4 regions of the Streptomyces sp. NPDC044704 genome follow, and region 2 is predicted to be linked to each of the others. Evidence: riboswitches for the same ligand, from Rfam matches in the RefSeq annotation. Region 2 holds a riboswitch; each other region holds the start of a gene.
What was found. A riboswitch is a leader RNA that binds a small molecule or an ion and turns the genes downstream of it on or off. The one in region 2 is predicted to bind cobalamin.

Region 1: it holds a riboswitch for cobalamin, as region 2 does, so the genes downstream of both, AC07B0_RS34715 (CoA-acylating methylmalonate-semialdehyde dehydrogenase) here and AC07B0_RS07210 (prenyltransferase/squalene oxidase repeat-containing protein) in region 2, are expected to answer to the same signal.
Region 3: it holds a riboswitch for cobalamin, as region 2 does, so the genes downstream of both, cobN (cobaltochelatase subunit CobN) here and AC07B0_RS07210 (prenyltransferase/squalene oxidase repeat-containing protein) in region 2, are expected to answer to the same signal.
Region 4: it holds a riboswitch for cobalamin, as region 2 does, so the genes downstream of both, AC07B0_RS25220 (cobalamin biosynthesis protein) here and AC07B0_RS07210 (prenyltransferase/squalene oxidase repeat-containing protein) in region 2, are expected to answer to the same signal.

Annotation. Positions count from the first base shown of each region.
Region 1 is NZ_JBWKGY010000022.1:91,192-98,580, forward strand. Features, by position in the region: gene aceB (malate synthase A) at 1-1,531, opposite strand, end outside; gene aceA (isocitrate lyase) at 1,678-2,964, opposite strand; gene AC07B0_RS34705 (short-chain fatty acyl-CoA regulator family protein) at 3,352-4,770, shown strand; gene AC07B0_RS34710 (cobalamin-binding protein) at 4,786-5,700, opposite strand; cobalamin riboswitch at 5,762-5,931, shown strand; gene AC07B0_RS34715 (CoA-acylating methylmalonate-semialdehyde dehydrogenase) at 6,122-7,389, shown strand, end outside.
Region 2 is NZ_JBWKGY010000002.1:627,442-634,830, forward strand. Features, by position in the region: gene AC07B0_RS07200 (hypothetical protein) at 1-543, opposite strand, end outside; gene AC07B0_RS07205 (prenyltransferase/squalene oxidase repeat-containing protein) at 540-3,653, opposite strand; cobalamin riboswitch at 3,980-4,108, shown strand; gene AC07B0_RS07210 (prenyltransferase/squalene oxidase repeat-containing protein) at 4,240-5,652, shown strand; gene AC07B0_RS07215 (MFS transporter) at 5,714-6,979, opposite strand; gene AC07B0_RS07220 (ABC transporter substrate-binding protein) at 7,130-7,389, shown strand, end outside.
Region 3 is NZ_JBWKGY010000025.1:39,248-46,636, reverse strand. Features, by position in the region: gene AC07B0_RS35960 (precorrin-2 C(20)-methyltransferase) at 1-81, opposite strand, end outside; gene AC07B0_RS35955 (precorrin-8X methylmutase) at 78-725, opposite strand; gene AC07B0_RS35950 (precorrin-3B synthase) at 742-1,656, opposite strand; partial or broken gene AC07B0_RS35945 (cobalamin biosynthesis protein CobG) at 2,275-2,655, opposite strand; cobalamin riboswitch at 3,428-3,554, shown strand; gene cobN (cobaltochelatase subunit CobN) at 3,595-7,212, shown strand.
Region 4 is NZ_JBWKGY010000011.1:56,901-64,289, forward strand. Features, by position in the region: gene AC07B0_RS25205 (alpha/beta hydrolase family protein) at 1-866, opposite strand, end outside; gene AC07B0_RS25210 (inorganic phosphate transporter) at 1,244-2,524, shown strand; gene AC07B0_RS25215 (hypothetical protein) at 2,553-2,774, shown strand; cobalamin riboswitch at 2,880-3,036, shown strand; gene AC07B0_RS25220 (cobalamin biosynthesis protein) at 3,073-4,047, shown strand; gene AC07B0_RS25225 (cobyric acid synthase) at 4,044-5,609, shown strand; gene AC07B0_RS25230 (putative cobaltochelatase) at 5,716-7,389, shown strand, end outside.

The DNA of each region.
Region 1 (7,389 bases), on a different contig from region 2:
CGGGCAGCCGCACCGACAGTGCGGTGTCCACGAAGACCTCCCTGGCTTCGAGGGCGCGGGCCCGCGGGTCCTCGGCCTCCAGGGCGGCGCATTCGGCGTCCAGGAGGTCGGTCACGGTGGCCCGGTCCACGCGTTCGTGGCGGATCCACTGCCAGATCTGGACGCGGGCGATCTCGGCGGTGGCGGCGTCCTCCATCAGCCCGCCCAGGGCGACGGCTCCGCTGCCGCGCAGCCAGGCGTCGAAGTAGCGCAGGCACACGGCGATGTTGGAGCGGACGCCCTCGTGGGTGGGCGGGGCGGCGGTCCTGCGGACGGACAGCAGGTCGGCGGCGGTGACCTCGACGTCCTCGCGGGTGCGCTCACGCTGGTCCGGCCGGTCCCCGAGGACGCCGTCGAAGACCTGGCGGCAGACGGGGACGAGGCCGGGGTGGGCGACCCAGGAGCCGTCGAAGCCGTCCTCGGCCTCCCGCTCCTTGTCGAGCCGGACCTTGGCGAGGGCGGCGTCGTCGGCTCCGGGGTCCCGGCCGGGGACGTGGGCGGCCATGCCGCCGATCGCGTGGGCGCCGCGCTTGTGGCAGGTGCGGACGAGGAGTTCGGTGTAGGCGCGCAGGAACGGGGCGGTCATGGTGACCTTGGCGCGGTCGGGCAGCTGGAAGTCGGTGCGGTGGCCGAAGGTCTTGATGAGGCTGAACAGGTAGTCCCAGCGGCCCGCGTTGAGGCCGGCGCTGTGCTCGCGCAGCTCGTGGAGGATCTCCTCCATCTCGAAGGCGGCGGTGATCGTCTCGATGAGGACGGTGGCCCGGACGGTGCCGCGCGGGATGCCCAACAGCTCCTGGGCGAAGCAGAAGATGTCGTTCCAGAGGCGGGCCTCGTACCGGTTCTCCAGCTTGGGGAGGTAGAAGTACGGGCCGTGTCCGGCGTCGATCTGCCGCTGGGCGCAGTGGAAGAAGTACAGGCCGAAGTCGACGAGGGAGGCGGGGACGGGGCGGCCGTCGATCTCCAGGTGCTCCTCCGTCAGGTGCCAGCCGCGCGGGCGGACCATGATGGTGGCGAGGTCGTCGCCGAGGCGGTACTCCTTGCCCTCGGGGGTGGTGAAGTCGATGCGGCGTTCGATGGCGTCGAGCAGGTTGAGCTGACCGCCGATGACGTTGTCCCAGGTCGGGGCGGTGGCGTCCTCGAAGTCGGCCATCCATACGCGGGCGCCGGAGTTCAGGGCGTTGACCGCCATGCGGCGCTCCGGGGGGCCGGTGATCTCGACCCTGCGGTCGGTGAGGCCGGGTGCGGGCGGCGCGACCCGCCAGTGGGGGTCGTCGCGGACGGCGCGGGTGGCGAGCGGGAAGTCGAGCGGGGTGCCGCCGGCGAGGTGGCCCGAGCGTCGGCGGCGTTCCCTGAGGATCTCCAGGCGGCGGGCCGCGAAGGCGTGGTCGAGCCGGCCGATGAACTCCAGGGCCGCGGGGGTCAGGATCTCCTCGTGGCGCTCACCCGGTGCACCGAGGACCTGGACGCTGCTGGTCAGGGGCGGGAGGGGCATGCGGTTCTCCTCAGCGGGGCGGTGGGTGCCCGGGGGGAGGTCCCCCGGGCACCCGTCGGGAGCGGCCGGCCGGGCCGGCGACGCGGGTGGGGCAGGTGGCTCGGGTGGGGCAGGTGGGCTGGGTAGGTCGGGTGGGCCGGGTGGGCTCAGTGGAACTGCTCTTCCTCGGTGGAGCCGGAGAGCGCCGTGGTGGAGGAGGCCGGGTTGACGGCGGTGGAGACCAGGTCGAAGTAGCCGGTGCCGACCTCGCGCTGGTGCCTGACGGCCGTGAAGCCCTGCGCCTGCGCGGCGAACTCCCGCTCCTGGAGGTCGACGTACGCGGTCATGCCGTGCTCGGCGTAACCGCGGGCCAGGTCGAACATGCCGTGGTTGAGGGAGTGGAAGCCCGCGAGGGTGATGAACTGGAAGCGGTAGCCCATGGCGCCGAGCTCGCGCTGGAACTTGGCGATCTGGTCGTCGTCCAGGGCCGCCTTCCAGTTGAAGGAGGGCGAGCAGTTGTAGGCGAGCATCTGGTCCGGGTACCGCGCGTGGATCGCCTCGGCGAACTCGCGGGCCTGGGCGAGGTCCGGGGTGCCGGTCTCGACCCAGATCAGGTCCGCGTACGGGGCGTAGGCCAGGCCGCGGGCGATGACCGGGGCCATGCCGTTCTGGACGCGGTAGAAGCCCTCGGCGGTGCGCTCCCCCGTCACGAACTGCGCGTCGCGCTCGTCGACGTCGCTCGTCAGCAGGTTCGCGGCGAGGGCGTCCGTACGGGCGATGATCACGGTCGGGGTGTCGGCGATGTCGGCCGCGAGGCGGGCCGCGTTCAGGGTGCGGATGTGCTGCGAGGTGGGGACGAGGACCTTGCCGCCGAGGTGGCCGCACTTCTTCTCGGAGGCCAGCTGGTCCTCGTAGTGGATGCCGGCGGCGCCGGCGGCGATCATCGCCTTGGTCAGCTCGAAGGCGTTGAGCGGGCCGCCGAAGCCGGCCTCGGCGTCGGCGACGATCGGGGCGAGCCAGTCGGTGGTGTCGGCGCCGCCCTCGGCGGTGGCGATCTGGTCGGCGCGCAGGAGGGCGTTGTTGATGCGGCGGACCACCTGCGGGACCGAGTTGACCGGGTAGAGGCTCTGGTCGGGGTAGGTGTGACCGGCCTGGTTGGCGTCGGCCGCGACCTGCCAGCCGGAGAGGTAGATCGCCTGGAGTCCAGCCCGGACCTGCTGGACGGCCTGGCCGCCGGTCAGGGCGCCCAGCGCGTGGACATAGTCCCGCTCGTGGAGCTGCCGCCACAGGCGCTCGGCTCCGCGCCGGGCGAGGGTGTGCTCCTCGCGGACGCTGCCGGAGAGCCGGACCACGTCCTGCGCGGTGTAGGTCCGCTCGATGCCCGCCCAGCGCGGGTCGTCGGCCCACCGCTGCTCCAGCTGCTCGGCCGCCGCCGTCGTGTTCGCCTCTGCCATGACCGTCACCGTTTCCATCCGTCGCTTGTCTTGCCAAGGGCCCGGACTCCGGTCCGGCCATTGGCACTCTGTGCCTGAGAAGGGGGTGCGGCCGCCGAACCCGCCCGCGGGAAGGAGCTGAGCAATGCTGCCGCTCTACGGGAGGGGACTGCGGTGATCCTCGACATCAGGGCGTGATTCGGGGGTCCTTGGTCCATCCCGGCTACCGGTTCCGGCGGGCCGCAGGACTGACTCTGGCACTGGCACTGGGTGCCATCAAGGAGGTACGTCTGCCAAGCTTTGCGAATCTTCGGAGGCGGTTTTGCCATGTTTGCCAATGCCTCGGCGGGCGCGGTTCCGCATAGGGTGACGCGTACGTCGAGGGCATGCGGGGCGAGGGGGAGCACGGTGGGCAAGACGTACGCGGGGGCGCGGCTGCGGCGGCTGCGCGAGGAGCGGCGGATGACCCAGGCCGACCTGGCCAGGGTGCTCGCCATCTCGCCGAGCTACCTCAACCAGATGGAGCACGACTCGCGCCCGCTGACCGTTCCGGTGCTGCTGCGGCTCACCGAGGTCTTCGGGGTGGATCCGGGCTTCTTCTCCGAGCGGGACACGAGCCGGCTGGTCGCGGACCTGCGCGAGGCCCTGGCCGGGGAGGTCGCCGAGGCCCGGGTGTCCTCCTCCGACCTGGCGGAGCTGGCCACGCGGATGCCGGCGGTGGCCGCGGTGCTGCTGGACCTGGGGCGGCGCGGCCAGCTCCTGGCGGAGCGCCTCGCCGACGCGGCCGACGGCCGCGACGTGGTGGCCGACGCGCCCCGGTCGCCCCACGAGGAGATCCGCGAGTTCTTCTACCGGCGGCAGAACTACCTTCACGACGCCGACCTCGCGGCCGAGGCGCTGGCCCGCGAGATCGGGATCCGCCCGGGGGACGTCGTCCACGCGCTGACGCGCCGGCTCGCCGGCCGGCACGGGGTGAGGATCGCCGCGGACTGCGACCGGCTGCACCACTACGACGCCGCCGGGCGCGTCCTGCACCTGTCGAACCGGCTCCGGCCGGGACAGCAGGCCTTCCGGATGGCGACCCAGCTGGGGCTGATCGAGTACGGCGACGAGCTGGACCGGCTGGCGGCCGAGGACTTCCCGGCCGGCTCCCCCGTGCACGCTCTGGCGCGGATCGGCATCGCCAACTACTTCGCGGCCGCGCTGATCCTTCCGTACACGGCCTTCCACACCGCCGCCGAGGAGTTCCGGTACGACATCGAGCGGCTCACCGACCATTTCGGTCTCGGCTACGAGACGGTCTGCCACCGCCTGAGCACCCTGCAACGTCCCAGGCTGCGCGGGGTGCCCTTCTCCTTCGTGCGCGTGGACCGGGCGGGGAACATGTCCAAGCGGCAGTCCGCGACCGGCTTCCATTTCTCCCGCGCGGGCGGCACCTGCCCGCTGTGGAACGTGTACGAGGCCTTCGCCGCGCCCGGCCGGATCCACGTGCAGGTGGCGGCCATGCCCGACGGGCAGCGGCACCTGTGGACCGCCCGGGCCGTCACCCGCCACCGCGGCGGCTGGGGCGAGCCGGGGAAGACCTTCGCCATCGGCCTCGGCTGCGAGATCCGGCACGCGTCGCGGCTCGTGTACGCCGACGGGCTCGACCTCGGGAACGCCGCGGCCGCGACGCCGATCGGAATGGGGTGCCGGCTCTGTGAGCGGCTGGACTGCCCGCAGCGGGCCGTGCCGCCGCTGGGCCGGGCCCTGGCGGTGGACGAGAACAGCAGCACCTTCGTCCCGTACCCGGTCACGGGCGCTCCCGCCGGGCCGGGGCGTGGCTGAGCGGGGACCGGCCGGTCAGTCCAGGCGCCGCGCCTCGGCCGGGGTGACCGGCTCCCCCGCCCGTACGGAGTGCAGGACGTGGGCGAGGACTTCGGCGCCGCGGACCACGCGCGGGCCGGGGCGGTTGAAGTAGGCGGGCCCGTCCAGGACCCAGACCTCCCCGGCCCGTACGGCGGGAAGTTCCTCCCAGCCGGGCAGGGAGGTCAGCAACTCGCGCTCCCGCAGGGTGCGTTCGGGAGGGAAGCCGCACGGCATGACCAGGACGACGTCGGGGCGGGCGGCGCGGACGGCGTCCCAGGTCATCGGTTTGGTGTGCTCGCCCGGGGCGGCGAGGAGCGGTTCGCCTCCCGCGCAGGAGATCTGCTCGGGGACCCAGTGGCCGGCGGGCCAGAGCGGGTCGAGCCATTCGACGGTCACCACGCGGGGCCGGGCGCGGCCCGCGGTCAGCCGCCGCACCCCGTCGAGCCGCGCCCGCAGTTCCTCCCGGCGCCGCTCGGCCCGCTCCCGTACGCCGAGCAGCTCCCCGACCGTGACCAGGCAGTCCAGTACGTCGTCGAGGGTGCGCGGCTCCAGGCTCAGGACGCGCGGTCCGGCGTCGAGGACGCGCACGGCGCGGGAGACGCCCGCGTAGGACACGGCGCAGACGTCGCAGAGGTCCTGGGTGAGGACGACGTCCGGCGCGAGGGCGGCGAGCGCCCCGGTGTCGAGGGTGTAGAGCGAGGAGCCGGAGTGGGCGGCCCCGCCGACGGCGTCGGAGATCTCCCGGCTGCTGAGTTCGTCCGCCGCCCATTCGGCCCGCGTGACGACGGGTACGGAGGCGACCGCCTCGGCCGGCCAGTCGCATTCGTGGGTGCGTCCGACCAGGTCGGGGGCGAGACCGAGGTCCGCGACGATGTCCGTGGCCGCGGGGAGGAGGGAGACGATGCGCATGGACCGACTGTAGGCGCGCGGCCGGCGGGGGTGGACTTACTAGGACGTCCAACTATATGTTCGTGCCCATAAGGTCCGCGGTGCAGGGAAGCCGGTGAAAAACCGGCACGGTCCCGCCACTGTGACCGGGGAGTGTGCTGCCGTCCAACGCCACTGACGAGGGCTGTCGGGAAGGCGGGTGGCACGCGGGGATCCGGGAGTCAGGATACCGGCCGCGGAACGTTCCGTGTTGTCCACGAGGATGGAGAAGACACGCATGGCACCGGTTTGTACCCACGACCCTGGTGATCCGGCGGAGCGCGCGCACACCTCCTTCGCGCGTTCGTAGTCCCACGGCCTTCCCCAGCGACGCGCCCGACCGGGCGCGGCCGCCGGTCCGCCGTGCCATCCCCGGATCCGCACCTGACGAGAGCAGGCACCCATGGTCCGCGAACTCACCCACTTCATCGGCGGCAAGCACGTCACCGGAACGTCCGGCCTCCACGCCGACGTGTACGACCCCAGCACCGGCTCCGTCCAGGCCCGCGTCCCGCTCGCCGGGCGCGCCGACACCGAGGCCGCCATCGCGGACGCCGAGGCGGCCCAGGCCGACTGGGGGCAGTGGAACCCCCAGCGGCGCGCCCGCGTCATGCTGCGTTTCCTCCAGCTGGTGGAGGGCGAACGGGATTCCCTGGCACGGCTGTTGTCCGCCGAGCACGGCAAGACCGTCGCCGACGCCCACGGTGACCTGCAACGCGGCCTGGAGGTGGTCGAGTTCGCCGCCGGCATCCCGCACCTGCTCAAGGGCGAGTTCACCGACAACGCCGGGACGGGCATCGACGTGCACTCCCTGCGCGCGCCGCTGGGCGTCGTCGCCGGGATCACCCCCTTCAACTTCCCCGCCATGATCCCCCTGTGGCAGGCCGCGCCCGCCCTGGCCTGCGGCAACTCCTTCGTCCTCAAGCCCTCCGAGCGGGACCCCTCCGTGCCGCTGCGCCTCGCGGAGCTGTTCCTGGAGGCGGGCCTGCCGCCGGGCGTGCTCAACGTGGTCAACGGGGGCAAGGAGGCCGTCGACACCCTGCTGGAGGACCCGCGGGTCCAGGCCCTCGGCTTCGTCGGATCGACCCCGATCGCGGCGCACATCTACGCGACCGCCGCCGCCCACGGCAAGCGGGCCCAGTGCTTCGGCGGCGCCAAGAACCACATGATCGTGATGCCGGACGCGGACCTCGACCAGGCCGTCGACGCCCTGATCGGCGCCGGGTACGGCTCCGCCGGCGAGCGCTGCATGGCCATCGCCGTGGCCGTGCCCGTCGGCGAGGAGACCGCGGACGCGCTCGTGGCGAAGCTGAGGGAGCGGATCGCGACCCTGCGCATCGGCCGCTCGGACGATCCCGACGCCGACTTCGGACCGCTGGTCAGCCGGGACGCCCTCGACCGGGTGAACCGCTACGTCGGCATCGGGGAGGCGGAGGGCGCCGAACTCGTCGTCGACGGACGCGGGTTCACCCTCGCGGGGCACGAGAACGGCTTCTTCGCCGGCGCCTCCCTCTTCGACCGGGTCTCCCCGCGCATGCGGATCTACCGCGAGGAGATCTTCGGCCCGGTGCTGAGCGTCGTACGGGCCGCCGACTACGAGGAGGCCCTGCGCCTGCCCACCGAGCACCCGTACGGCAACGGCGTGGCCATCTTCACCCGCGACGGGGACAC
Region 2 (7,389 bases):
GGCGCGCAGCTGGTCGGGCGTCACCCTCGGACGCCCCTCGGTGCCCTCGATGTTCGTGCCGCCGAAGACCCACAGGTCGACGCTGCCGGGCTTCGGCTTGTAGAGCATGGCGCCGAGCTGGCTGTACTCCCAGGTGTTCTGGCCGGGGTTCGCGTGCCAGTACGACCAGTAGGCGGAGGCGGGCGGGGTCAGGACGCAGTCGTCCTGCTGCGGGGTCGGGTACTGCCGGCCGCCCTGGTGGCCGCTGTAGCCGATGCGGCAGATGAACGCGGGGCCGTCGTGGCCGGTGCCGGTGGTGGCCCAGCCGCCCTGGTTGAGGAGTTCGTAGCCGGTGGTGGGCGTCGTACCGCACGAGCGGTAGACGGGGCCGCCCCAGTGGCTGAAGTCCACGGCGAGGACGACGCCGGAGGAGGTGGTGCACTGGCCCATCGGCTGCGGGGCCGCCCCGGCCGGGGCCGCGGTGGCGGCGAACGCCGCCACCGTCAGCCCGAGCGCGGCGGCCGCACGGGCCAGGGCGCGCGGCAGCACGCGGTTGCCGTTCACGCGCGGCCTCCGGTGGTTCCGCTGCGGCGCTTCGCGGCGCGGGTGACGCCCCAGCCCCCGAAGACCAGGACCACGGCCGCGGCGGCGAGGCCGCCGAGCTGGGCGCCGGTGGAGGCGAGGACGCCGCCCGGGGCGGGGGCCGGGCCGGAGCCCGAGCCCGAGCCGGATCCGGAGCCGCCGGCCGTTCCGCCGGAGGCACCTGTTCCTCCGGAGGTGGTCGTTCCGCCCGAGGTGCTGGTTCCGCCCGAGGTGTTCGTCCCTCCGGAGGTGTTCGTCCCGCCGGTCGAGCCCGTCCCGGCGGTCTCCTCGCCCGGGGTCACGATCACGGGACCGGAGGAAGAACCGGAGGACGAGCCGGCCGTGCTTCCTGTGGTTCCGCCGGTGCCGCCGGTGGTGCTTCCCGTAGTGCCGCCGGTGCCGCCGGTGGTGCCGCCCGTGGTTCCGCCAGTGCCACCAGTGGTTCCGCCAGTGCCGCCGGTCGTTCCGCCGGTGGTTCCGCCCGTGGTGCTGGGGACGGGCTCGGGGGTGGTGCCGTCGAGGCTGCGGGTCAGGGTGCCGAAGGAGATGCCGGTGGTGCCGCTGATGGCCTGGGTGGAGGCACGGACGTCGGAACCGGGCTGGCTGTCCTTGGCGACGTTGAAGCCGCCGTCGGTGTTCTGCTGGCTCGCGAGGAACGCGCGGGCCTTGGAGATCTCGGCGCCGTACTTCCGCGCGTCCAGCGAGAGACCCTGGATCGCGAGGGCGGCGGAGTTGACGGAGTTCCCGGACGCGCCCTTGAAACCGCCGTCCTCCTTCTGCTGCGCCGCGAGCCAGGCCAGTGCCTTGTCCACGGCCCGCTGCGAGTCGGCGTCGGGCAACAGGTCCACGGTCATGGCGGCCATGGCGGTGGAGTCGACCTCGGTGGCGCTGGGTTCGCCGATCAGGCTGACCCAGCCGCCGGAGGGGTCCTGGAGGCTCTTGAGGTAGGCCATCGGCTCGGCCGCGGCCGCCGTCTCACCGGCGCGGACCTGCGCCATGATGCCGAGCGACTGCTTGAAGACGGAGGTGGCGTACGCGTAGTTGCCCTTCGCCGCGCACTCCTGGCGGGTCGAGGTCTTGGCCTGGCAGGTGATCTTGGAGAGCGAGGCGATCAGGTCCTGGCCGCCGAAGTTCCGGGGATCGCGGCCCACGGCCTCGGCGAGCACGGCCACCTTGCCGATCGAGCCGCCGCTCGCGTACTTCGTGCCGATGAGGGTCCAGTCGTGGATGCCCCGGTTCTGGCCGTCCTTGCCGCCCTTGTCGAGGAAGTCGACGATGTTGCGCAGCGTCGCGTCGTCCCCGCCGGTGGCCGCGAGGGCGTAGGCGCCGTCGATGGTCATGCCGTAGTCGGCACGGCGCCCGCCCGGCTCGTTCTCGTAGAAGCGGCCCTGGATCAGGCGTGCGGGGCCGGTGAGGTACGTCACGCCCTTCTTGACGTCCGGTCCCTCACCCGGCGGGACCGGCGGGATGGGGCCGGTGGGCGTGGGCGTGGGCTTGGGTTCGGTCGGGGTCGGGGTAGGCGTCGGCGTGGGTGTTGGCGTCGGGTCGGTCTTGCCGGTGGTCAGCGCGACCAGGTCGCTCTTCGCCCCCGCCACGACGACGGGGGTGGTGCCGAACACGCGCGATTCGGTGTCGTCCTCCTCGAAGCCGAAGCCGCCCTCGGGGAACTGGTGCCGGGACAGCCAGGAGGTGCCGGCGTCCGCGTGGCCGGTGTCGCCGAGCGCCCGCAGGGCCTGTGCGGCCCAGCCGGTGGAGTTCGGGCTGCCCGTGGTCATGTACGCGGCGGAGGGCCAGGAGCCGGTCGTCAGCTGGGACTTCTTGAGGTAGGCGCGGGCCTTCTCGACGACGGCGTCGTGGCCGCCGGCCCGCTTGAGGGCCAGGGCGATCAGGCCGGTGGAGGCGGCGTCGCTGTCGCACCAGCCGCCGGAGCGGATGAGGATGCCGGTGAAGCCGCCGTCCTCGCACTGGAGGCCGGTCAGCCGGTTCACGGCGTCGGCGGGAGGCGTCACGCCGCCGTTCAGCAGGGCGATCACGGCCATCGCCTGGGCATCGGACTGGCCCGTCGTGCGGAAGTCACCCTTGGTGAGGCAGCCTTCGACGGTGTCCCCGTCACCGATGTCCCTGGGGCAGACGTACTTCACCAGGTCCCCGAGCAGGTCGTGCCCGCCGAAGGCGCGGGGGTCCTTCCCCGTGGCCTCGGCGGCGAGCGCCAGCCGGGCGGCGGCGGTGGCGTCGGGGATCCCGTCCTTGCCCGCCGGGTAGGCGTACGCGTCCGTCTCCGCGGGCGTGGCGAGGAAGTCGGCCGCCTTCCGGGCCGCCGGGCTCTTCCTGTCGGCGGCGGCCAGCGCGTACACGACCTCGGTGGTGAGGAAGTGGTTCGGGGTGGTGGAGCCCTCGTCGACGACGCGCTCCCCGTCCGTCAGCTTCCCGGTGAGCCAGCGGGTGGCGGCGGCCACGTCGACCCCGCCCGGGGGCACCGTCGGAGGTCCGGTCGGACCGGTCGGGTCCGGCGAGGGGGAACCGCCTCCGGCGCGCACGTCGTCGGGGGAGAAGGAGGGTTTGCCCGAGGTGCCGCCGATGTCCGTGCCGCCGAACACCCAGGCGTCGACGTCACCGGGCTTCGGGGTGCGCGACATGGCGCCGAGGGGGCTGTAGGTCCAGCTCTTCTGACCGGGCGAGGCGATCCAGTACGACCAGTAGGCGGTGGCCTGCGGGGTGAGGACGCAGTCCTCCTTGTCCGGAGTGGGGTACTCCGTACCGGTGTTGAAGGAGCCGGTGCCTATCCGGCAGACGAATCCGTCACCGTCGTGGACGGTGCCCTTGGTGGTGAAGCCCCCCGTGTGCAGGAGCTCGTACCCGGTCGTCGGGGTGGTGTCGCAGCCGCGCTCTACCTTGCCGCCGAAGGGGCCGAAGTCCACGGCGACGACGGCGCCGTTGGCCGCGGTGCACTGGTCGACCGGATCGGCGTTCGCGGACGAGGGAACCGTGAGGAAGGCCACTCCCGACCCGAGCGTCAGGAAGGCCGCGGTCACGAGGGAGAAGAACCGCCGTCTCGTTCCCGACTGCCGTTTCGCCTGCTGTTCGGTCCCCACCGCGGCCCCTCGTCTCTGCCGGGCGGCTGCGCACGTGGCGAGGAACCCCCGCACGGCTCTCGGGCCATGGGGAGGCTGCGACGACCACACCGCAATCCGCGACGGCGTTCTTCGTACTGTGGCCCGGCCCCAGGCAATCCGGCTCGCCCGGACGTACCGGGCCTACGGTTGCGGGTCAGCGCCGGAATTCGACCGGCTTCCCCTGGTGCTGAGCAGTTATCAGCCGGAGTGCAACACGGATCCCGACGACGCGTCAAGGTGGCATGAGTCTCAGCCGACCGATCCTGGACCGCCGCGGTCCGCCCCCGGAAGCGGAGGCTGGCGGTCCCCTGACCGCTCGGGTAGCGTCCTGGGCTGCCACATGGGGGAATCCGGTGCGATGCCGGAGCTGACGCGCAGCGGTGTGGAACGGCGGGGGCCGTTTCCGAGCCCGAATGCCCATACGGCGATGCACCACAGGAAGCCGTACCACGCGTTCCGGACGGCGGTTCCCCGGCCTTGCCCTGCCGTGCCCCGAGCTCCGTGCGCGGTGACGCGCGGCGTGAGCGGGGAGGGACCGGCGTCCGCCGATTTCCAGGAGCAGGCCATGTCCCGTCCCCGTACCTCCCGCCGCCTCGCGCTGGCGGTGCCCGCCGCGCTCGGCGCCTTCGCCCTCACCGCGCTGCCCGCGTCCGCGACCTCGTCGCCCGCGCAGATCTCCACGTCCAAGACGAACGGTGTCGCCTACCTCAAGTCGCTCCAGGCGGCGGACGGTTCGTACGCCGGCTCCGGACTGTCCAACGAGTGGGCGTTCACCGCCTTCGCCGCGGCCGGTACGGCCGTCGCCGACGTGGCGCCGGGCGGGGACACGACGAAGAACGCCCGGACCGTCTACCGCAACCTGCTGTCCACGGCGGGCTGGCCCTCCGGCGCCCCGGTGGTCACCGACTACGAGCGCGCCGCCCTGAACGCGTACGCCGCCGGCATCGACCCGGCCCGCGTCTCGGCCTCCCGCAACCTCGTGGCGCAGGTCTACTCCTACTGGCAGACGGCCGAGGCGGGCTACTTCGGCCCGTCCGGGAACTTCAACGGCACCGTCTTCGCGGCCCTCTCGCTCGGCGGAGCCAAGACGCAGGCCGGCGGCGCCCGCGTCCCGCAGGCCCTGACCGACTCGATGGTCACGCGCATCCGCGCCAACCAGCACGTGGACGGCGGCTGGACCTACAACAAGGCCGAGGGCAACCCCACCGTCCTGAACTCCGCGAGCGACGTCGACATGACCGGCGCCGCGATGGCCGCGCTCTGCGTCTCCGGCGTCCCGAACACCGACGCCGACGTCGTCCAGGCCAAGAACTTCCTGAAGAGCAAGCTCGTCGCCAACTCCGGTGCCTTCAACTCCCTTTACGGCGTCAACACCAGCTCCAACGGCTGGGGCGTCGCCGGCCTCAACGCCTGCGGCATCAACCCGCAGACCGGGGACTTCCTCACCGCCAACGGCAAGACCCCGATCGACTTCCTGATCGCCAACCAGTACAACCCGGCGGGCGGCTTCAAGTACAAGCCGTCCGACACCGGCCCGACCGCCTACGCCTCCATCGACGCGCTGCGCGGCGTCGTCGGCGGCGGCTTCACCGCCGCCCCGCCGGTCCCGGTCACCCCCGGCGCCCCGCAGTGGGTCGCCCAGTCGACGTTCACCGCGGGCACCGCCACCAAGCTGGCGCTGACCGTCGACGACGGCGCCGGCAACCTCAAGGTGTGCTCGGTGGCGTTCACGCCGACCGGGACGACCACCACCCTCGGCGACGTCCTGGCCGCCGCCACCGGCGCCGCCACCCCGTCGGGCTGCGTCACGGGCGTGACGCCCTCGTCGGGCACCGGCACGATCACCGCCGTCAACGGCAAGGCCAACAGCGGCGCGAACACCTGGAAGGTCAGCGTCGACGGCTCGGCCTTCGCCGGCGCCCTGCGCGAGAAGGTCATCAACGTGGGCGACACCATCGCCCTGCGCTGGGGCGCCTGACCCCGGCGGGCGGGCGGCCCCGGCACGGGGCCACCCGCCCGTGGCGCGGCGGCCGCCGTGGTCAGTCCGTCGGCGCCGGGGCCGCCCGCGCGAAGTGGCGGGCGGTGGGCACGAGCGCCGCGGCGGCCGGTACGAGGAAACAGGCGGCGGCGCACACGGCGAGTACGGCGGTGACCCCGAACGCGTCGATGGCCGGGGCGATCAGGACCAGGCCGACCGGCGCCAGACCGTAGGACACCAGGAAGTCCAGCGAGGAGACGCGGGCGAGTTTGTCCGGGGCGGCCTCCCGCTGTGTGGCCGTGAACCAGGGCACGTTGAACAGCTCGATGCCGATCCCCGCCACCGCGTACGCGGCGACGACCACGACGGGGTGCACGGGCAGCACGAGGCTCAACGGTGCGAAACCGTACGCGGCCAGCCCGGCGAAGGCGGCCCAGCCCTGGGAACGCGGGCGCAGGCGGGCGATGATCAGGGCCCCGCCCAGCGCGCCCACCGTGTAGGCGGTCATGGCGGCGGCCAGCACCCACTCGGTGCCGTAGCGGTCCCGGCTGATCAGGGGCAGCGCGACGCTGGTGGCGGAGTACCCGAGGCCGATGACCGCGACGAGGGCCCCGAGCCCGGCGAGGAACCAGGGGTGGCGGCGCGCCTCGCGCACCCCCTCCAGGAACTCGGCGCGGAATCCGGCGCGCGGCGCGGGCCCGGCGGCCGGGTCCGCCGCGGTGGCGGCCCCCTTGCCGGGGACGAGCGCGGCGACCAGCCAGAGCACGCCGATGCCGAGCAGCAGCGTCCGGATGTCGAGGAAGGCCGCGAGCAGCGCGGTCAGGGCGGGGCCGGCGAGCGTGGAGCCGCGTACCGCCAGGGTCAGGGCGGCGTTGGCCTGCTGACGGCGCCCGGGCTCGACGGTTTCGGCGGTGAGCGCCTGGAACGCCGGGCGGCAGGCACCCTGTCCGGCGCCCGCGAGCGCGGCGGCGGCCGTCATCAGGACCAGTGAGCGGCCGAGTCCGGCGGCGAGGAGGGGCGCGGCGACCGCCGCCGCGAGGGCCGACCAGAGGACGACCGCGCGGCGGGAGTGCCGGTCGGCCAGCACGCCGCCGACGGAGACGGCGGCGAGGAAGCCGGCGGTGCGGGCGGCGAGGACCAGGCCGAGTCCGGCGGCGCCGAGGTCGCGGTGCAGTACGGCGAGCCCGAGGACGAAGGGCAGGGCCCAGGTCGCGAGACCGGAGGCGGTGGTGCCGGCCCACAGGCGCAGGAACGAGGGGTCCCGGAGGACTGAACGGGGCTGTGGTGTACCGGACTTGGCCGGTATCGGTGCGGGTGTGGTGGTCACGGTGTGGCTGCTCCTCGGAGGCGGGGTGCGGTGCGGCGGCGGACACCCCGGGGGTCGTTAATGAAAATGATTACCGTTACAGTACCCTTCGAATCGCTGCACTCCTGCCCGGTGCACGACAACACCCACGCCCACAGACCGGAGAACCCCATGCGCCACCCCGTCCGCCTCGGCATCGCCCTGACCGTCGCCCTCGCCACCGCGGGCTGCTCCGCCGCCGCCTCCGGCGAAGGCCCCGGCCCGGACTCCGCACCCGCCGCCCGCGCCTCTGCCGAGGCGGCCTCCGTCACGAGCTGCGGCCGGCGGCTTTCCTTCGCCGGACCGCCCGAGCGGACCGTCACCCTGGACCAGACCTCGACCGAGACCCTCCTCGAACTCGGGCTCCAGGACCGGATGGCGGGAACCGCCAA
Region 3 (7,389 bases), on a different contig from region 2:
GATCACCTCGACGGCCCGCAGGGTCATCAGGGAGGGGTCGCCGGGGCCGAGCCCGACGCCGTACAGACGTCCGGCGCTCATTCGGCCACGCTCGCGATCGCGTTGACGGCGGCGGCCGCGATGGCGCTGCCGCCCCGCCGGCCCCGCACGATCAGGTGGTCGAGGCCCGAGGGGTGCGCGGCGAGGGCGTCCTTGGACTCGGCGGCGCCGATGAAACCGACGGGCACGCCGATGACGGCGGCGGGGCGCGGAGCCCCCTCCTCGATCATCTCCAGCAGCCGGAACAGGGCGGTCGGCGCGTTGCCGACGGCGATCACCGAGCCCTCCAACAGGCCCCGGTCACGCCACACTTCGAGCGCGGCGGCGCTGCGGGTGGTGCCCATCTTCGCGGCGAGTTCCGGCACGGCCGGGTCGGAGAGGGTGCAGATCACCTCGTTGTCGGCGGGCAGCCGCTTGCGGGTGACGCCGCTGGCGACCATCTGCACGTCGCACAGGATCGGCGCGCCGGCCTCCAGCGCGGCGCGGGCCCGCAGGACCACCTCGGGGGTGTAGCCGAGGTCCTGGGGGAGGTCGGTCATGCCGCAGGCGTGAATCATGCGCACCGCGACCTGGGCGACCGAGGCGGGCAGCCCGGAGAGGTCCGCCTCGGCGCGGATCGTGGCAAAGGACTGGCGGTAGATGGCCGCGCCGTCCTTCTCGTACTCGAACACGGTGTACTCGCTCATTTCTTCACTGTCTTCATCACTGCGGTTCTGAGGGGGAAGTGCTGGTACCGGTGCGGTGGACGCCGCGTGCGGTTCGTGCGGTCTTGAGGGCGGACGCCAGATCGGAGAGGGGGACGGGGGCGGGGGGCCGCCCCGGCGCGGAGAGCTCGTACCGGTCGGGTCCGGTGGCGACGAGGTCCACCCAGAGGGCGCCGCGGGGGTGCCCGCACCGGCGTTCGCAGCCGGACCAGTGGACGGGGAGGGCGCCGGCCGACGCGGTCGCGACGGCGCGCGCGTCGGCGCGTACGTCGGCCAGCGACTTGGCGCAACCGGGCCGCCCCGTACAGGCGGTGACGGACTCCCAGGGGCCGCCGGGGCCGAGGACCAGTCCGGCGGCCTCGATGCGGGCGGCGCCGTTGACGGGCCTGCGGGTGCTCGCCCGGGGCAGGACGACGGTCCGCCAGGGGGTGATCCGCAGCTGTCCGTCGCCCCGGTCGGCGACCTCGACGAGGACCCGCCACTGCTCGGAGCTCAGCCGGCCCAGCGGCGGCAGCACGCACAGGGGTGTCTGGTCGCCCGTGCCGGAGCCCCAGGGACGGGGCGGCGGGGCGTACGGCCAGTCCACCGCGGGCACGTGCGCCGCCGGGAGCCCGGCGGCTCGCAGGCGGACGGCGAACGCGGCGGCGGCCGGCCGGTGTTCGGCGGGCAGCTCGGCCACCCGCCAGGCGCGGGTGCCGGCGGAGTCGACGGCGTCCAGGAAGTGTTCGGCGGCGAGCAACGCGGCGCGGGGCGCGTCCGGCGCGGCGACCTCGACGGCATCGGCGGCCGCCCCGAACCGGACCAGAGCCCGGCCCGCGGGCAGCGCGAGGACGGTCACGTCGGGATCGAGCGCGGCGACGTCCCCCCGCCCGTCGTCAAGAGCGAACAGGAACCGCCCGGACAACCCCACCACCCGGCTGCTCCCGCACAACAACCGATCCAGCTCCCGAACCCACGGCACCACATCGGCCCGCACCCCACCACCCCCACCCGACTTGCCGGATGCGCTGGGGGTGTTGGGGGTCCCGGAAGGCCCAGGGGTCCCGGAAGGCACGATGGTCTCGGAAGGCTCACTGGCCCCGGAAGGCACAGGGGCACCGGCAGGCACAGGGGCCAGGGAAGACCCGGAGGTCCCAGAGAGCCCGTGGGGCCCGAAAGACCCGGCACTTTCGGGGGGCCCGGAAGTTCCGGGGGGCGCGGGGAGCCCGGAGGTCCCGGAGAGCCCGGAGGTCCCGGAGAGCCGGGGGGTCGCAGAGCGCCCGGAGGTCCCGGAGGTCCCGGCACTCCCGGAGAGCCCGGGGGTCCCGGAGAGCCCGGGGGTCCCGGAGAGCCCGGGGGTCGCAGAGCGCCCGGGGGCACCGGAGACGCTGGGAGCATCGGAGGTCCCAGGGACACCGGAAACGCCCAGAGCACCGGCGGTCCCAGGGACACCGGAAACGCCCGGAGCGTCGGAAGTCGTCAAGGGGGCGGAGACGCCGGGGCCCGAGGGTGCGCCGGGGTCTCCGCAGGTCGCGTACGTGCCGGGGTCGACCGAGAGGGCCGGGATCCCTGAGATCCCGGACAGCGGGGTGGCGACGATGTTCCGCACCCGCTCGTGGCTCGGCGCGGGCAGCAGTCCGGCCGCCTCCAGCAGCTTCGCCAGCCCGGCTCCGCAGTCGTCGGTGAGGCCGCGGAGCTGGACGTTGCCGCGCGAGGTGAGTTCCAGGTGGCCGTCCCCGAACCGGTCGGCGGCGAGCGCCAGCACCGAGGCCTGCCGGGCGGTGAGGAGCCCGCCGGGGATCCGGACCCGCGCCAGCCGGCCGTCGTCCGCCGCGTGCAGGCGCAGCGCGCCGGGGCATGCGTCACCGCGGTCCCGTATGACGGGCTCGTCCCACGATGCGGCGGAAGGGGGCTGGGGCATGGCCGCGAGCATACCCACGATCTCCCCGCCCCGACCTGTGTCCGTCACCACCCCCACGCCCCGGACCAGCCACATCCCGCCCACCCCCGACCCGCCCGTCCCCCGGGAAGCGTCCCCGGAACAGCCCCCGGACACCCGGCAGCCCACTCCCACCACCCCCACGTCCGGCCCGGTCGGCCACGTCCCAGCCCCGCCTGCGTACGAGGCGCGGAGTCCGGGGCGGCGCCCCAGTACCCAGCACCCGCCAGCCGGCCCCCGGCGGCCCGAAATCGCGGCGCCTGCACACTCCTCGCCCACGCCGACCCGCCAAACCCAGCCTCGCCGGCGTTTGAGGCGCGGGGTCCGGGGCAGCGCCCCGGCAACGGCGCCGCACCCGCACACCCCGCACCCGGCACCCGGCGGCCCGAAATCGCGGCGCCCGCACACTCCTCGCCCACCCCGACCCGCCAAACCCAGCCCCGCCGGCGTTTGAGGCGCGGGGTCCGGGGCAGCGCCCCGGCAACGGCGCCGCACCCGCACACCCCCCCCCCCCCCCCCCCCCCCCCCCCCCCCCCCCCCCCCCCGCCCCCCCCCCCCCCCCCCCCCCCCCCACCCCCCCCCCCCCCCCCCCCCCCGCCCGCGGGGGGGGGGGCCCGGGGGGGGGGGCCCCCCCCCCCCGCAACGGCGCCGCACCCGCACACCCCGCACACCCCCGCAGCCCCCACCCCCGCACCCCCCGCGGAGCGACACGTCACCCCCGCTCCCGCCCGGGGACCCCGCCGCCTAGGATGACCTTCCGACGGACCGTTCGGCCCGTCGTCGCCGAGGACGGCGACATGGGAGGAAGCCCGGTGCGATTCCGGCGCGGTCCCGCCACTGTGAACCCCGCGGAGCAACCCGTGGGGTGAGTCAGGAACTCCCGCTGTCCTCACTGCCCGGGGCGCGGAAACCCCGAGGAAGGCCTGCCGCCGCATGATCCTGCTGCTGTCGACGTCCGACACCGATCTGCTCAGCGCCCGCGCGTCGAACACGGCGGACGGCCCCGTCCCGTACCGGTTCGCGAACCCCTCCCGCCTTCCCCTCGACGACCTCCCCGGCCTCCTCGACGGCGTCGACCTGGTCGTCGTGCGCCTCCTCGGCGGCCTCCGCGCCTGGCAGGAGGGCCTCGACCTGCTGCTGGCCCCCGGCCAGACCCGCCCGGTGGTCGTCCTGACCGGCGAACAGGCCCCCGACGCGCAGCTGATGGAGGCCTCGACCGTCCCCATCGGCATCGCCGCCGAAGCCCACGGCTACCTCGCGCACGGCGGCCCCGCCAACCTCGACCAGCTGGCCCGGTTCCTCTCCGACACGGTCCTGCTGACCGGCCACGGCTTCGAGCCGCCCGCCGCCTCCCCGACCTGGGGCCCCCTGGAGCGCACGCCGGGGCGGACCGCCGGCCCGCTCGTCGCGGTGCTGTACTACCGCGCCCACCAGATGAGCGGCAACACCGCGTTCGTGCACGCCCTGTGCGAGGCCGTCGAGGCCCACGACGCGCAGGTGCTGCCCCTGTACGTCTCCTCCCTGCGCACCCCCGAGCCGGAGCTGATCGCCGCGCTGTCCGCCGCCGACGCGGTGGTCACGACCGTCCTCGCGGCGGGCGGCACCCGCCCGGCCACCGCCTCCGCGGGCGGCGACGACGAGTCCTGGGACGCGGGCGCGCTCGCCTCGCTCGGCGTGCCGATCCTCCAGGCCCTGTGCCTGACCGGCTCCCGCGGCACGTGGGAGGAGAACGACGAGGGCCTGTCCCCCCTCGACGCCGCGACGCAGGTCGCCGTCCCCGAGTTCGACGGCCGTCTGATCACCGTCCCGTTCTCCTTCAAGGAGATCGACGAGGACGGCCTGCCCGCCTACGTCGCGGACCCCGAGCGGGCCGCCCGCGTGGCCGGGATCGCCGTGCGTCACGCCCGGCTGCGGCACATCGACCGCCGCGACAAGAAGATCGCGCTCGTGCTGTCCGCGTACCCGACGAAGCACTCCCGCATCGGCAACGCGGTCGGCCTGGACACCCCGGCCAGCGCCGTCGAGCTGCTGCGCACCCTGATCGCGGGCGGCTACGACTTCGGCCCCGCCGACGAGATCCCGGGGCTGGTCTCGGGTGACGGCGACGAGTTGATCCGCGCGCTGATCGAGGCCGGCGGCCACGACCAGGACTGGCTGACGGAGGAGCAGCTGGCCCGCAACCCGGTCCGCATCCCGGCCGCCGACTACCGGCGCTGGTTCGCCGAGCTCCCCGCCGAGCTGCGCGAGAGCGTGGAGCAGCACTGGGGCGAGGCCCCCGGCAACATGTTCGTGGACCGTTCCGCGAACCCGGAGGGCGACATCGTCCTCGCCGCCCTGCGCCGCGGGAACCTCCTCGTCCTCATCCAGCCGCCGCGCGGCTTCGGCGAGAACCCGATCGCGATCTACCACGACCCGGACCTGCCGCCCTCGCACCACTACCTGGCGGCGTACCGCTGGATCCAGGCGCGTGCGCAGGACGGCGGCTTCGGCGCCGACGCGATGATCCACCTGGGCAAGCACGGCAACCTCGAATGGCTGCCGGGCAAGAACGCCGGCCTGTCCGCGTCCTGCGCCCCCGACGCCGCGCTCGGTGACCTCCCGCTCATCTACCCGTTCCTGGTCAACGACCCGGGCGAGGGCACGCAGGCCAAGCGGCGCGTGCACGCCACGCTGGTCGACCACCTGGTGCCGCCGATGGCCCGCGCGGAGTCGTACGGCGACATCGCGCGCCTGGAGCAGCACCTCGACGAGTACGCGCAGATCTCGGCGATGGACCCCTCCAAGCTCCCGGCGATCCGCGCCCAGATCTGGACCCTGATCCAGGCCGCGAAGCTCGACCACGACCTCGGCCTCGAAGAGCGCCCGGACGACGACGGCTTCGACGACTTCCTGCTCCACGTCGACGGCTGGCTGTGCGAGGTCAAGGACGCCCAGATCCGCGACGGCCTGCACGTCCTCGGCGGCGCGCCCACCGGTGAGGCCCGCGTCAACCTGGTCCTCGCGATCCTGCGCGCCCGGCAGATCTGGGGCGGTACGACGGCCCTGCCCGGCCTGCGCGAGGCGCTGGGCCTGGACGAGTCGGCGGCGACGCGCACCTCGGCGGACGCCGTCGAGGAGCAGGCCCGCGCGCTGGTCCAGGCGATGGAGGACGCGCACTGGTCCCTCGACGCGGTGGCCGCGGTCGCGGCGGGCCACGCGCAGGCCGTCGCCGACGTCCTGTCGTTCGCGGCGCGCGAGGTCGTCCCGCGCCTGGCGGGCACGACGGACGAGATCGCGCACGTGGTGGCCGCGCTGGACGGCGCCTTCGTCCCGGCCGGCCCGTCGGGCTCGCCGCTGCGCGGTCTGGTCAACGTGCTGCCGACCGGCCGGAACTTCTACTCGGTGGACCCGAAGGCCGTACCGTCGCGCCTCGCGTGGGAAACGGGCCAGGCGCTGGCCGAGTCGCTGCTGAACCGCTACCGCACCGACAACGGTGAATGGCCGGCGTCCGTCGGCCTGTCGCTGTGGGGCACGAGCGCGATGCGGACGGCGGGCGACGACATCGCCGAGGCGCTGTCCCTGCTGGGCGTCCGCCCGGTGTGGGACGAGGCCTCGCGCCGGGTCACCGGAATCGAGGCGGTGCCGCTCGCCGAGCTGGGCCGTCCCCGCATCGACGTGACGCTGCGCATCTCGGGGTTCTTCCGTGACGCGTTCCCGCACGTGATCGGCCTCCTGGACGACGCGGTGCGTCTCGCGGCCTCCCTGGACGAGCCCGCGGAGTCGAACTTCGTGCGCGCCCACGCCCAGGCGGACCTGGCCGAGCACGGTGACGAGCGGCGCGCGACGACGCGTATCTTCGGCTCGCGCCCGGGCACGTACGGGGCCGGCATCCTGCAGCTGATCGACTCCCGCGACTGGCGTACGGACGCCGACCTCGCGGAGGTATACACGGTGTGGGGCGGTTACGCGTACGGCCGCGGCCTGGAGGGCCGTCCGGCCCGCACCGAAATGGAGACCGCCTACAAGCGGATCACGGTCGCGGCGAAGAACACGGACACCCGCGAGCACGACATCGCGGACTCGGACGACTACTTCCAGTACCACGGCGGCATGGTGGCCACCGTCCGCGCGCTGCGCGGCACGGCCCCGGAGGCGTACATCGGCGACTCCACCCGCCCGGAGACCGTGAAGACCCGGACCCTGGTCGAGGAGACCAGCCGCGTCTTCCGTGCCCGCGTGGTGAACCCGAAGTGGATCGAGGCGATGCGCCGCCACGGCTACAAGGGCGCCTTCGAGCTCGCGGCGACGGTCGACTACCTGTTCGGCTACGACGCCACGACCGGGGTCGTCGCCGACTGGATGTACGACAAGCTGACGGAGACGTACGTCCTGGACCCGGAGAACCGCGCCTTCCTGGAGGAGGCCAACCCGTGGGCCCTGCACGGCATCGCGGAACGCCTCCTCGAAGCGGAGTCCCGCGGCATGTGGGAGAAGCCGGACCCGCAGATCCTCGAATCCCTGCGCCAGGTCTACCTGGACACGGAGGGCAACCTGGAGGGTGAGGCGGAGTAGCGCCGCACGCCCGGGGCCCGGTTTCCACGACGGAGGCCGTCCCCCCGCCCGATGACCGGGCGGGGGGACGGCCTCTTCGCGTCCCGCCTCCCGGAGGCGGGACGAAGGCGCGCCCCGCGGGCCGCCCCTCGTATCCCCCTTCGGGCCGCGCCGCCGCGGAAAGAGCCGTGCGTCACC
Region 4 (7,389 bases), on a different contig from region 2:
ACCGCGAGCGGGAGCAGGGGGCGCGGGACGTGCCGGGCCGCGGCGAGGGCCCGCAGGGTGGCGTGCCAGTCCAGGACGGGCGAGTCCAGCACCAGTCCGGAGATCCGGTCGGCCAGGGCGGAGCGTTCGACGGCGTGCAGGGCCATCGTGGCCCCGGTGGACCAGCCGTGCAGGATCACCCGCCGGGCTCCGTAGCGCAGGGCGTAGCGGATGGCGGCGTCCAGGTCCCGCCATTCCGATTCGCCGAGGTGGCCGAGGCCGTCCGGGGAGGCGGGGGCGCCGAGGTCGCCCCGGTAGGCGAGGTCGAGGACCGGGAGGTGGTGGCGGTGCAGGAAGGGCATGAGGACCATCGGGTGCTCGCGGCCGGTGCCGAGCCCGTGCACGGTGATCACCCAGGTGTCCCGGGCCGCGGGCACGAACCAGGCGGGCAGGGCCCCGAGCTCGCCGGGGACGTCCACGTCGGCGTGTTCGAGGCCGAGCGCGGAGCGCGGGTTGCCCAGGTACACCTGGGGGGTGAGCGTGACGCGGGTGCCGGGTTCCAGGCTGCCGTGGGTGACGGCGAGCAGGCGGCGCACGACGGTGTCCGGGCCGTGCGGGACGTCGGGGAGGACGGGGCCGACCACCGCGTGCACGCCGGGCGCGGTCAGTCCGTACGTACCGGGGCGCAGGGAGGCCAGCGAACGGGTGAGGGTGATCCGGCCCGGGGCGGTGGAGTGGACGCTCAGCCGGGGCCCGCCGGGCAGGGGGCGCCCGGATTCGGGCCGCAGGGCGGCGTCGGCGGCGTACCGGCCGGCCGCGACAGCGGCTGCTCCGGCACCGATCAGGGTCGTCGTGACGGCCGCTGCCGTCGCTGTGGCGGTACGCACGGCTCCAGTGTCGAGGCGGTGTGGCGCGGGGGCCACCGGAGGTGATCCTTCCGCGCTCGCGGCGCGCACAACCGGAACGGGTGAGCAGGCGAGCCGGCGCGCCTGCCGGGGAGCGGCCGCCCGAGGGGGTCCGGGACGTGATCTGGGTCTCTTCCGGGGCGCCTTCGGCAGGGACACCCGTACCGGAAGACCTTTCGGGAGGGGTGTGTTCACCCGGCCCTGACGTGCATCAATCGCTATATTCACGGTGGAATCGGGGCGAAGGTCCCGATCATGCGCCGCCCGCGGACACCACTCGGCCCGACCCAGTTCACCTTCCGTTCATCCAGGTTGCCTACGGTCGCCGAGCCACTGACGTCAAACAGAAGCCTGGGTAAATGGAGCACATAACGCTTCTCCTCGGGATCGTGATCATCACCGCTCTCGTGTTCGACTTCACGAACGGTTTCCACGACACGGCCAACGCGATGGCCACCACCATCTCGACCGGCGCCCTCAAGCCCAAGACTGCGGTGGCGATGTCCGCCGTGCTGAACCTCGTCGGCGCGTTCATGTCCGTGGAGGTCGCCAAGACGATCTCCAAGGGCCTGGTCAACGAGGAAGGCATCCAGCCAGAGGTGATCTTCGCCGCCCTGGTGGGCGCGATCCTCTGGAACCTCGTCACCTGGCTGGTCGGACTGCCCTCCAGCTCCTCCCACGCCCTCATGGGCGGCCTGATCGGCGCCGCGGTCGCCTCCGCCGGCATCGGCGCGGTCAACGGCAGCGTCGTCGTGACGAAGGTGCTGATCCCCGCGATCGCCGCCCCGATCGTCGCCGGTGTCGCCGCGATGCTGGCCGCGAAGCTCACGTACAAGCTGGGCCACAACGTCGGCGAGAAGACCTCCGCCAAGGGGTACCGCGCCGGCCAGATCGCCTCGGCCGGTCTCGTCTCCCTCGCGCACGGCACCAACGACGCGCAGAAGACGATGGGCATCATCACCCTGGCGCTCGTCGCCGGGAACGCCCTGCCCGCCGGGGCCAACCCGCCGGTCTGGGTCATCGTCTCCGCCGGCCTGGCCATCGCGATGGGCACCTACCTGGGCGGCTGGCGCATCATCCGCACCATGGGCAAGGGCCTCACCGACCTCCAGCCGCAGCAGGGCTTCGCCGCCCAGACCTCGGCCGCGAGCGTCATCCTGGCCTCCTCCACCCTCGGCTTCTCCCTCTCCACCACCCACGCGTGCTCCGGCGCCGTCATGGGTTCCGGCCTGGGACGCAAGGGCGGCGTGGTCCGCTGGTCCACCGCCACCCGCATGTTCATCGCCTGGGGCCTGACCCTGCCCGCCGCGGCCCTCGTCGCCGCCGGCGCCGAGCTGGTCATGCGCACGGGTGACGTCGGCATCGCCGCGGTCACCGTCTTCCTGGTCGCCTCCTGCTTCGCCATCTGGGTCATCTCCCGCCGCCAGGTCGTCGACCACCACAACGTCAACGAGGTGGAGACCGCCACCACGACGGACGAGCCCGGTGTCGTCACCACGGCCATGGCCGCCGTCACCGTCCCGCCGACCACCGCCGCGGCCGGTACCACCGCCGCCGTGACCGACGAGGACCTCAAGGCCACCATCCCGGCCGCGACGGCGACCCCGACGACCCCCGCGGCTCCGGCCGCGGCGGTCTGACCCCGAGAACGACAGAGGTATCAGCGGCATGAACATCGACTGGGCATCGCTCGGCTCCGTCTTCGGAGTCAGCCTCTCCGCCACCGTCGCCCTCGTGGCCCTCTTCACCCTGGGCCTGGTGGGCCTCTCCAAGCACGAGGCCGCCACCGAGCACGGCGGGACCGCGGCCCTGGCGCGCACCGGCGCCTACGCCTGCTTCGCGCTGTGCGCGGCGGCCGTGTCGTACGGGATCTACCTGATCGTCGCCTGACACGACGTGTCCGAAGCTCCCTCCGGGTCCTCCCGGAGGGAGCTTTCGCGTACCCCCGGTGCGCCCCCCGCCCGAACCCGCCGCAGGTCAACGGCAAGTTGACGGGCGTTCGCGGTGCGTGGTGGACTGCCCGAGCCAATACGGCGGCATGGAAGAGGAAGTCCGGTGCGAATCCGGCGCGGTCCCGCCACTGTCACCGGGTCAGCGCACGCGGTGCGCGGCCCCGGGAGCCAGGAACTCTCGCCGCCGGACACGTCGAACCAGGGCGCGGACCCTGAGTGAGGACATACCTGCCACCATGCGTGCCGACCGCGTCTTCGCGTACGGCGCCACGGCGGGCCTGATCGGCGACCGGATCCTCGGGGATCCGCGCCGCGGGCACCCCGTGGCCGCCTTCGGAACCGCCGCCGCCGCCGTCGAACGCGCCCTGTGGCGCGACGACCGCGGCCGTGGCGTCCTCCACGCCCTCGTGTGCGCGGGCGGCGCGGCCGCCGTCGGTGCGCTGGCCGCCCGCGCCGTGCGCTCCCGGCCCGCGGCCGCCCGCGTCGCCCTGACCGCAGCGGCCACGTGGGCCGTCGTCGGCGGCACCTCGCTCGGCCGGGAGGCCCGCGCCATCGGCGGGGCGCTCGCCGCCGGGGACACCGAGGTCGCCCGCGAACGCCTGCCCCACCTGTGCGGGCGCGACCCGGAGTCCCTGGACGGGCAGCAGATGGCCCGGGCCGTCGTCGAGTCCGTCGCGGAGAACACCTCCGACGCGGTCGTGGGGGCCCTGGTGTGGGGGGCCGTCGCCGGGGTGCCCGGGCTGCTGGCCTTCCGCGCCGTGAACACCCTCGACGCCATGGTGGGCCACAAGTCGCCCCGCCACCTGCGCTACGGCTGGGCCTCGGCCCGGCTGGACGACCTGGCCGGCTGGCCCGGGGCCCGGCTGACGGCGCTCGCCGCCGTCGTGGCCGGACCCGACCGGCGGGGAGCCGTACGCGCCTGGCGCGCCGACGCCGCCGCCCACCCGAGCCCCAACGCGGGCCCGGTCGAGGCCTCCTTCGCGGGGGCGCTCGGTGTCCGGCTCGGCGGGACGCTGGCCTACGGCGGACGGACCGAGCACCGTGCCGTGCTGAACGGCGCGGCCGGCCGGCCGGTGGAGGTCGCCGACATCGAGCGGGCCGTCCGGCTGTCGCGGCGGGTGACCTGGCTGGCGCTGGGCGTCTGCGCCCTGGCCCGGACCGCCGCCACCCGGACACTGGTCTCGCGTACGACACGGAGGGGGCGCGCATGAGCGGCGCGAAGCGCGGCGGCGGACTGCTGGTCGCCGGTACGACGTCGGACGCGGGCAAGAGCGTCGTCACGGCGGGCATCTGCCGGTGGCTGGCCCGGCAGGGGGTGAAGGTGGCCCCCTTCAAGGCCCAGAACATGTCCCTGAACTCGTTCGTGACCCGGGAGGGCGCCGAGATCGGCCGGGCCCAGGCCATGCAGGCCCAGGCGGCGCGGGTGGAACCGACCGCCCTGATGAACCCGGTGCTGCTCAAGCCGGGCGGCGACCAGAGCAGCCAGGTGGTGCTGCTGGGCAAGCCGGTCGGCGAGATGAGCGCGCGCGGGTTCTTCGGGACCGCGGGCCCCGGCTCGGCGTCCCCCGGGCCGGCGGAGCCCGGCGGACACCGGGAACGGCTCCTCGGCGTCGTCACGGACTGCCTGGAGCGGCTGCGGGGCACGTATGACGCCGTGATCTGCGAGGGGGCGGGCAGTCCGGCCGAGATCAACCTGCGCCGGACCGACATCGTGAACATGGGCATCGCGCGGGCCGCGCGCTTCCCCGTCGTCGTGGTCGGGGACATCGACCGGGGCGGCGTCTTCGCGTCCTTCTTCGGCACGACCGCGTTGCTGTCCCCCGAGGACCAGTCGCTGATCGCCGGGTACCTCGTCAACAAGTTCCGGGGCGACGTCTCCCTGCTGGAGCCCGGCATGGAGATGCTGCGCGGGCTCACGGGCCGGGCGACGTACGGGGTGCTGCCGTTCCGGCACGGGCTGGGCATCGACGAGGAGGACGGTCTGCGGGTCTCGCTGCGCGGAGCCGTACGGGAGTCCCTGGTGGCACCGCCGCTCGGCGAGGACGTGCTGCGGGTCGCGGTGTGCGCGGTGCCGCTCATGTCGAACTTCACCGACGTCGACGCCCTCGCCGCCGAGCCGGGCGTGGTCGTGCGGTTCGTGGACCGGGCCGAGGAACTCGCCGACGCCGACCTGGTCGTGGTCCCGGGCACGCGCGGCACCGTGAAGGCGCTGGCCTGGCTGCGCGAGCGGGGCCTCGCCGGCGCGCTGGCGCGGCGGGCCGCCGAGGGCCGTCCGGTGCTGGGCATCTGCGGCGGCTTCCAGGTGCTCGGCGAGCACATCGAGGACGAGGTCGAATCCCGGGCCGGCGCGGTGGACGGCCTCGGCCTGCTGCCCGTACGGGTCCGGTTCGCGCGGGAGAAGACCCTGGCGCGGCCTTCCGGATCGGCGCTGGGCGAGCCCGTCGAGGGGTACGAGATCCATCACGGCGTCGCCGAGGTGCTGGGCGGGGAGCCGTTCCTGGACGGCTGCCGGGTCGGGGCCGTGTGGGGGACGCACTGGCACGGCTCGCTGGAGTCGGACGGATTCCGCCGGGCCTTCCTGCGGGAGGTGGCCGCTGCCGCCGGGAGGCGCTTCGTCCCGGCCCCTGACACCTCGTTCGGTCTGCTGCGCGAGGAACAGCTCGACCTGCTGGGCGCCCTGATCGAGGAGCACGCCGACACCGGGGCGCTGCTGCGGCTGATCGAGTCGGGCGCACCGGACGGGCTGCCGTTCCTGCCGCCGGGTGCGCCGTGACGCACCGCCGCGTCCCCGGGGACGCGTACCCGAACACCCATAGGACCGAGGGCCGCCGCCGCTCTACGAGCGGCCGGCGCAGTCCACTCGAAGGAGTGATCAGCGGATGAGCAGCACCCACTTCCCGTTCACGGCGGTGGTCGGCCAGGACGACCTGCGGCTGGCGCTGCTGCTGAACGCCGTCAGCCCCGCGGTCGGCGGTGTGCTCGTGCGCGGCGAGAAGGGGACCGCCAAGTCCACCGCCGTGCGCGCGCTGTCCTCGCTGCTGCCGCAGGTGGACGTGGTGGCCGGCTGCCGGTTCTCCTGCGCGCCCGCCGCGCCCGACCCGGACTGCCCGGACGGCCCCCACGGGCCCGGACCCGGTGCCGCGCGCCCCGCGCGGATGGTGGAGCTGCCGGTCGGCGCCTCGGAGGACCGCCTCGTCGGCGCCCTCGACATCGAGCGGGCCCTCGCCGAGGGCGTGAAGGCCTTCGAGCCCGGTCTGCTCGCCGACGCGCACCGCGGGATCCTGTACGTCGACGAGGTCAACCTCCTGCACGACCACCTGGTGGACGTCCTCCTCGACGCCGCCGCGATGGGCGCCTCGTACGTGGAGCGCGAGGGTGTCTCCGTGCGGCACGACGCCCGCTTCCTGCTCGTCGGCACCATGAACCCCGAGGAGGGCGAGCTCCGGCCGCAGCTCCTGGACCGGTTCGGGCTGACGGTGGAGGTCGCGGCCTCCCGCGAACCCGCCCTGCGCGTCGAGGTGGTGCGCCGGCGGCTCGCCTACGAGGACGACCCCGCGGGCTTCGCCGGCCGCTGGGCCGGGGACGAGCACGAGGTGCGGGCCCGGGTCGTGGCCGCGCGGGCCCTGCTCCCGAAGGTGGTGCTCGACGACACGGCGCTGCTCCGGATCGCCGCCACCTGCGCCGGGTTCGAGGTCGACGGCATGCGCGCCGACATCGTGATGGCCCGTACGGCGACCGCCCTGGCGGCGTGGGCCGGGCGGACCGCCGTCCGCAAGGAGGACGTGCGGCAGGCGGCGCTGCTGGCGCTCCCGCACCGGCGCCGGCGCAACCCGTTCGACGCCCCCGGCCTCGACGAGGACAAGCTCGACGAGATCCTGGACGGCTTCCCCGACGACGAGCCGGAACCCGAGCCCGACCCGGAGCCCGAGGGTCCGGACGACGACGGCCCCGAGGGCGGCCCGGACGGCGGTCCCGACGGCGGCGGCGCGCCCCCGCACGGCGAGGGCTCCGAGCAGCCGGAGCGCCACACGGAGCCGCCGGTGTCCGAGGACGACACGGCCGACGCGCCCGACGCGGAAGCCCCGCAGTCCCCCGAACCGCAGCACGCCCAGGGCGAAGCGGGGGCCGACGGGCCCGAACAGGCCGCGGTACGGGCCTCCGAACCGTTCCGGACCCGGATGCTCAGCGTGCCCGGCCTCGGCGAGGGCGGCGCGGCCGGCCGGCGCTCGCGGGCCCGTACCGCGCACGGGCAGACGACCGGCGCCCGGCGCCCCCGGGGCCAGCTGACGAAGCTGCACCTGGCGGCGACCGTCCAGGCCGCCGCCCCGCACCAGCGGGCGCGCGGGCGCAGCGGACCGGGCCTCGTCGTGCGCAAGGACGACCTGCGGCAGGCGACCCGCGAGGGCCGCGAGGGCAACCTGGTGCTGTTCGTCGTCGACGCCTCGGGCTCGATGGCCGCCCGGCAGCGGATGAGCGCGGTCAAGGGCGCCGTCCTGTCCCTGCTGCTGGACGCCTACCAGCGCCGGGACAAGGTCGGCCTGGTCACCTTCCGG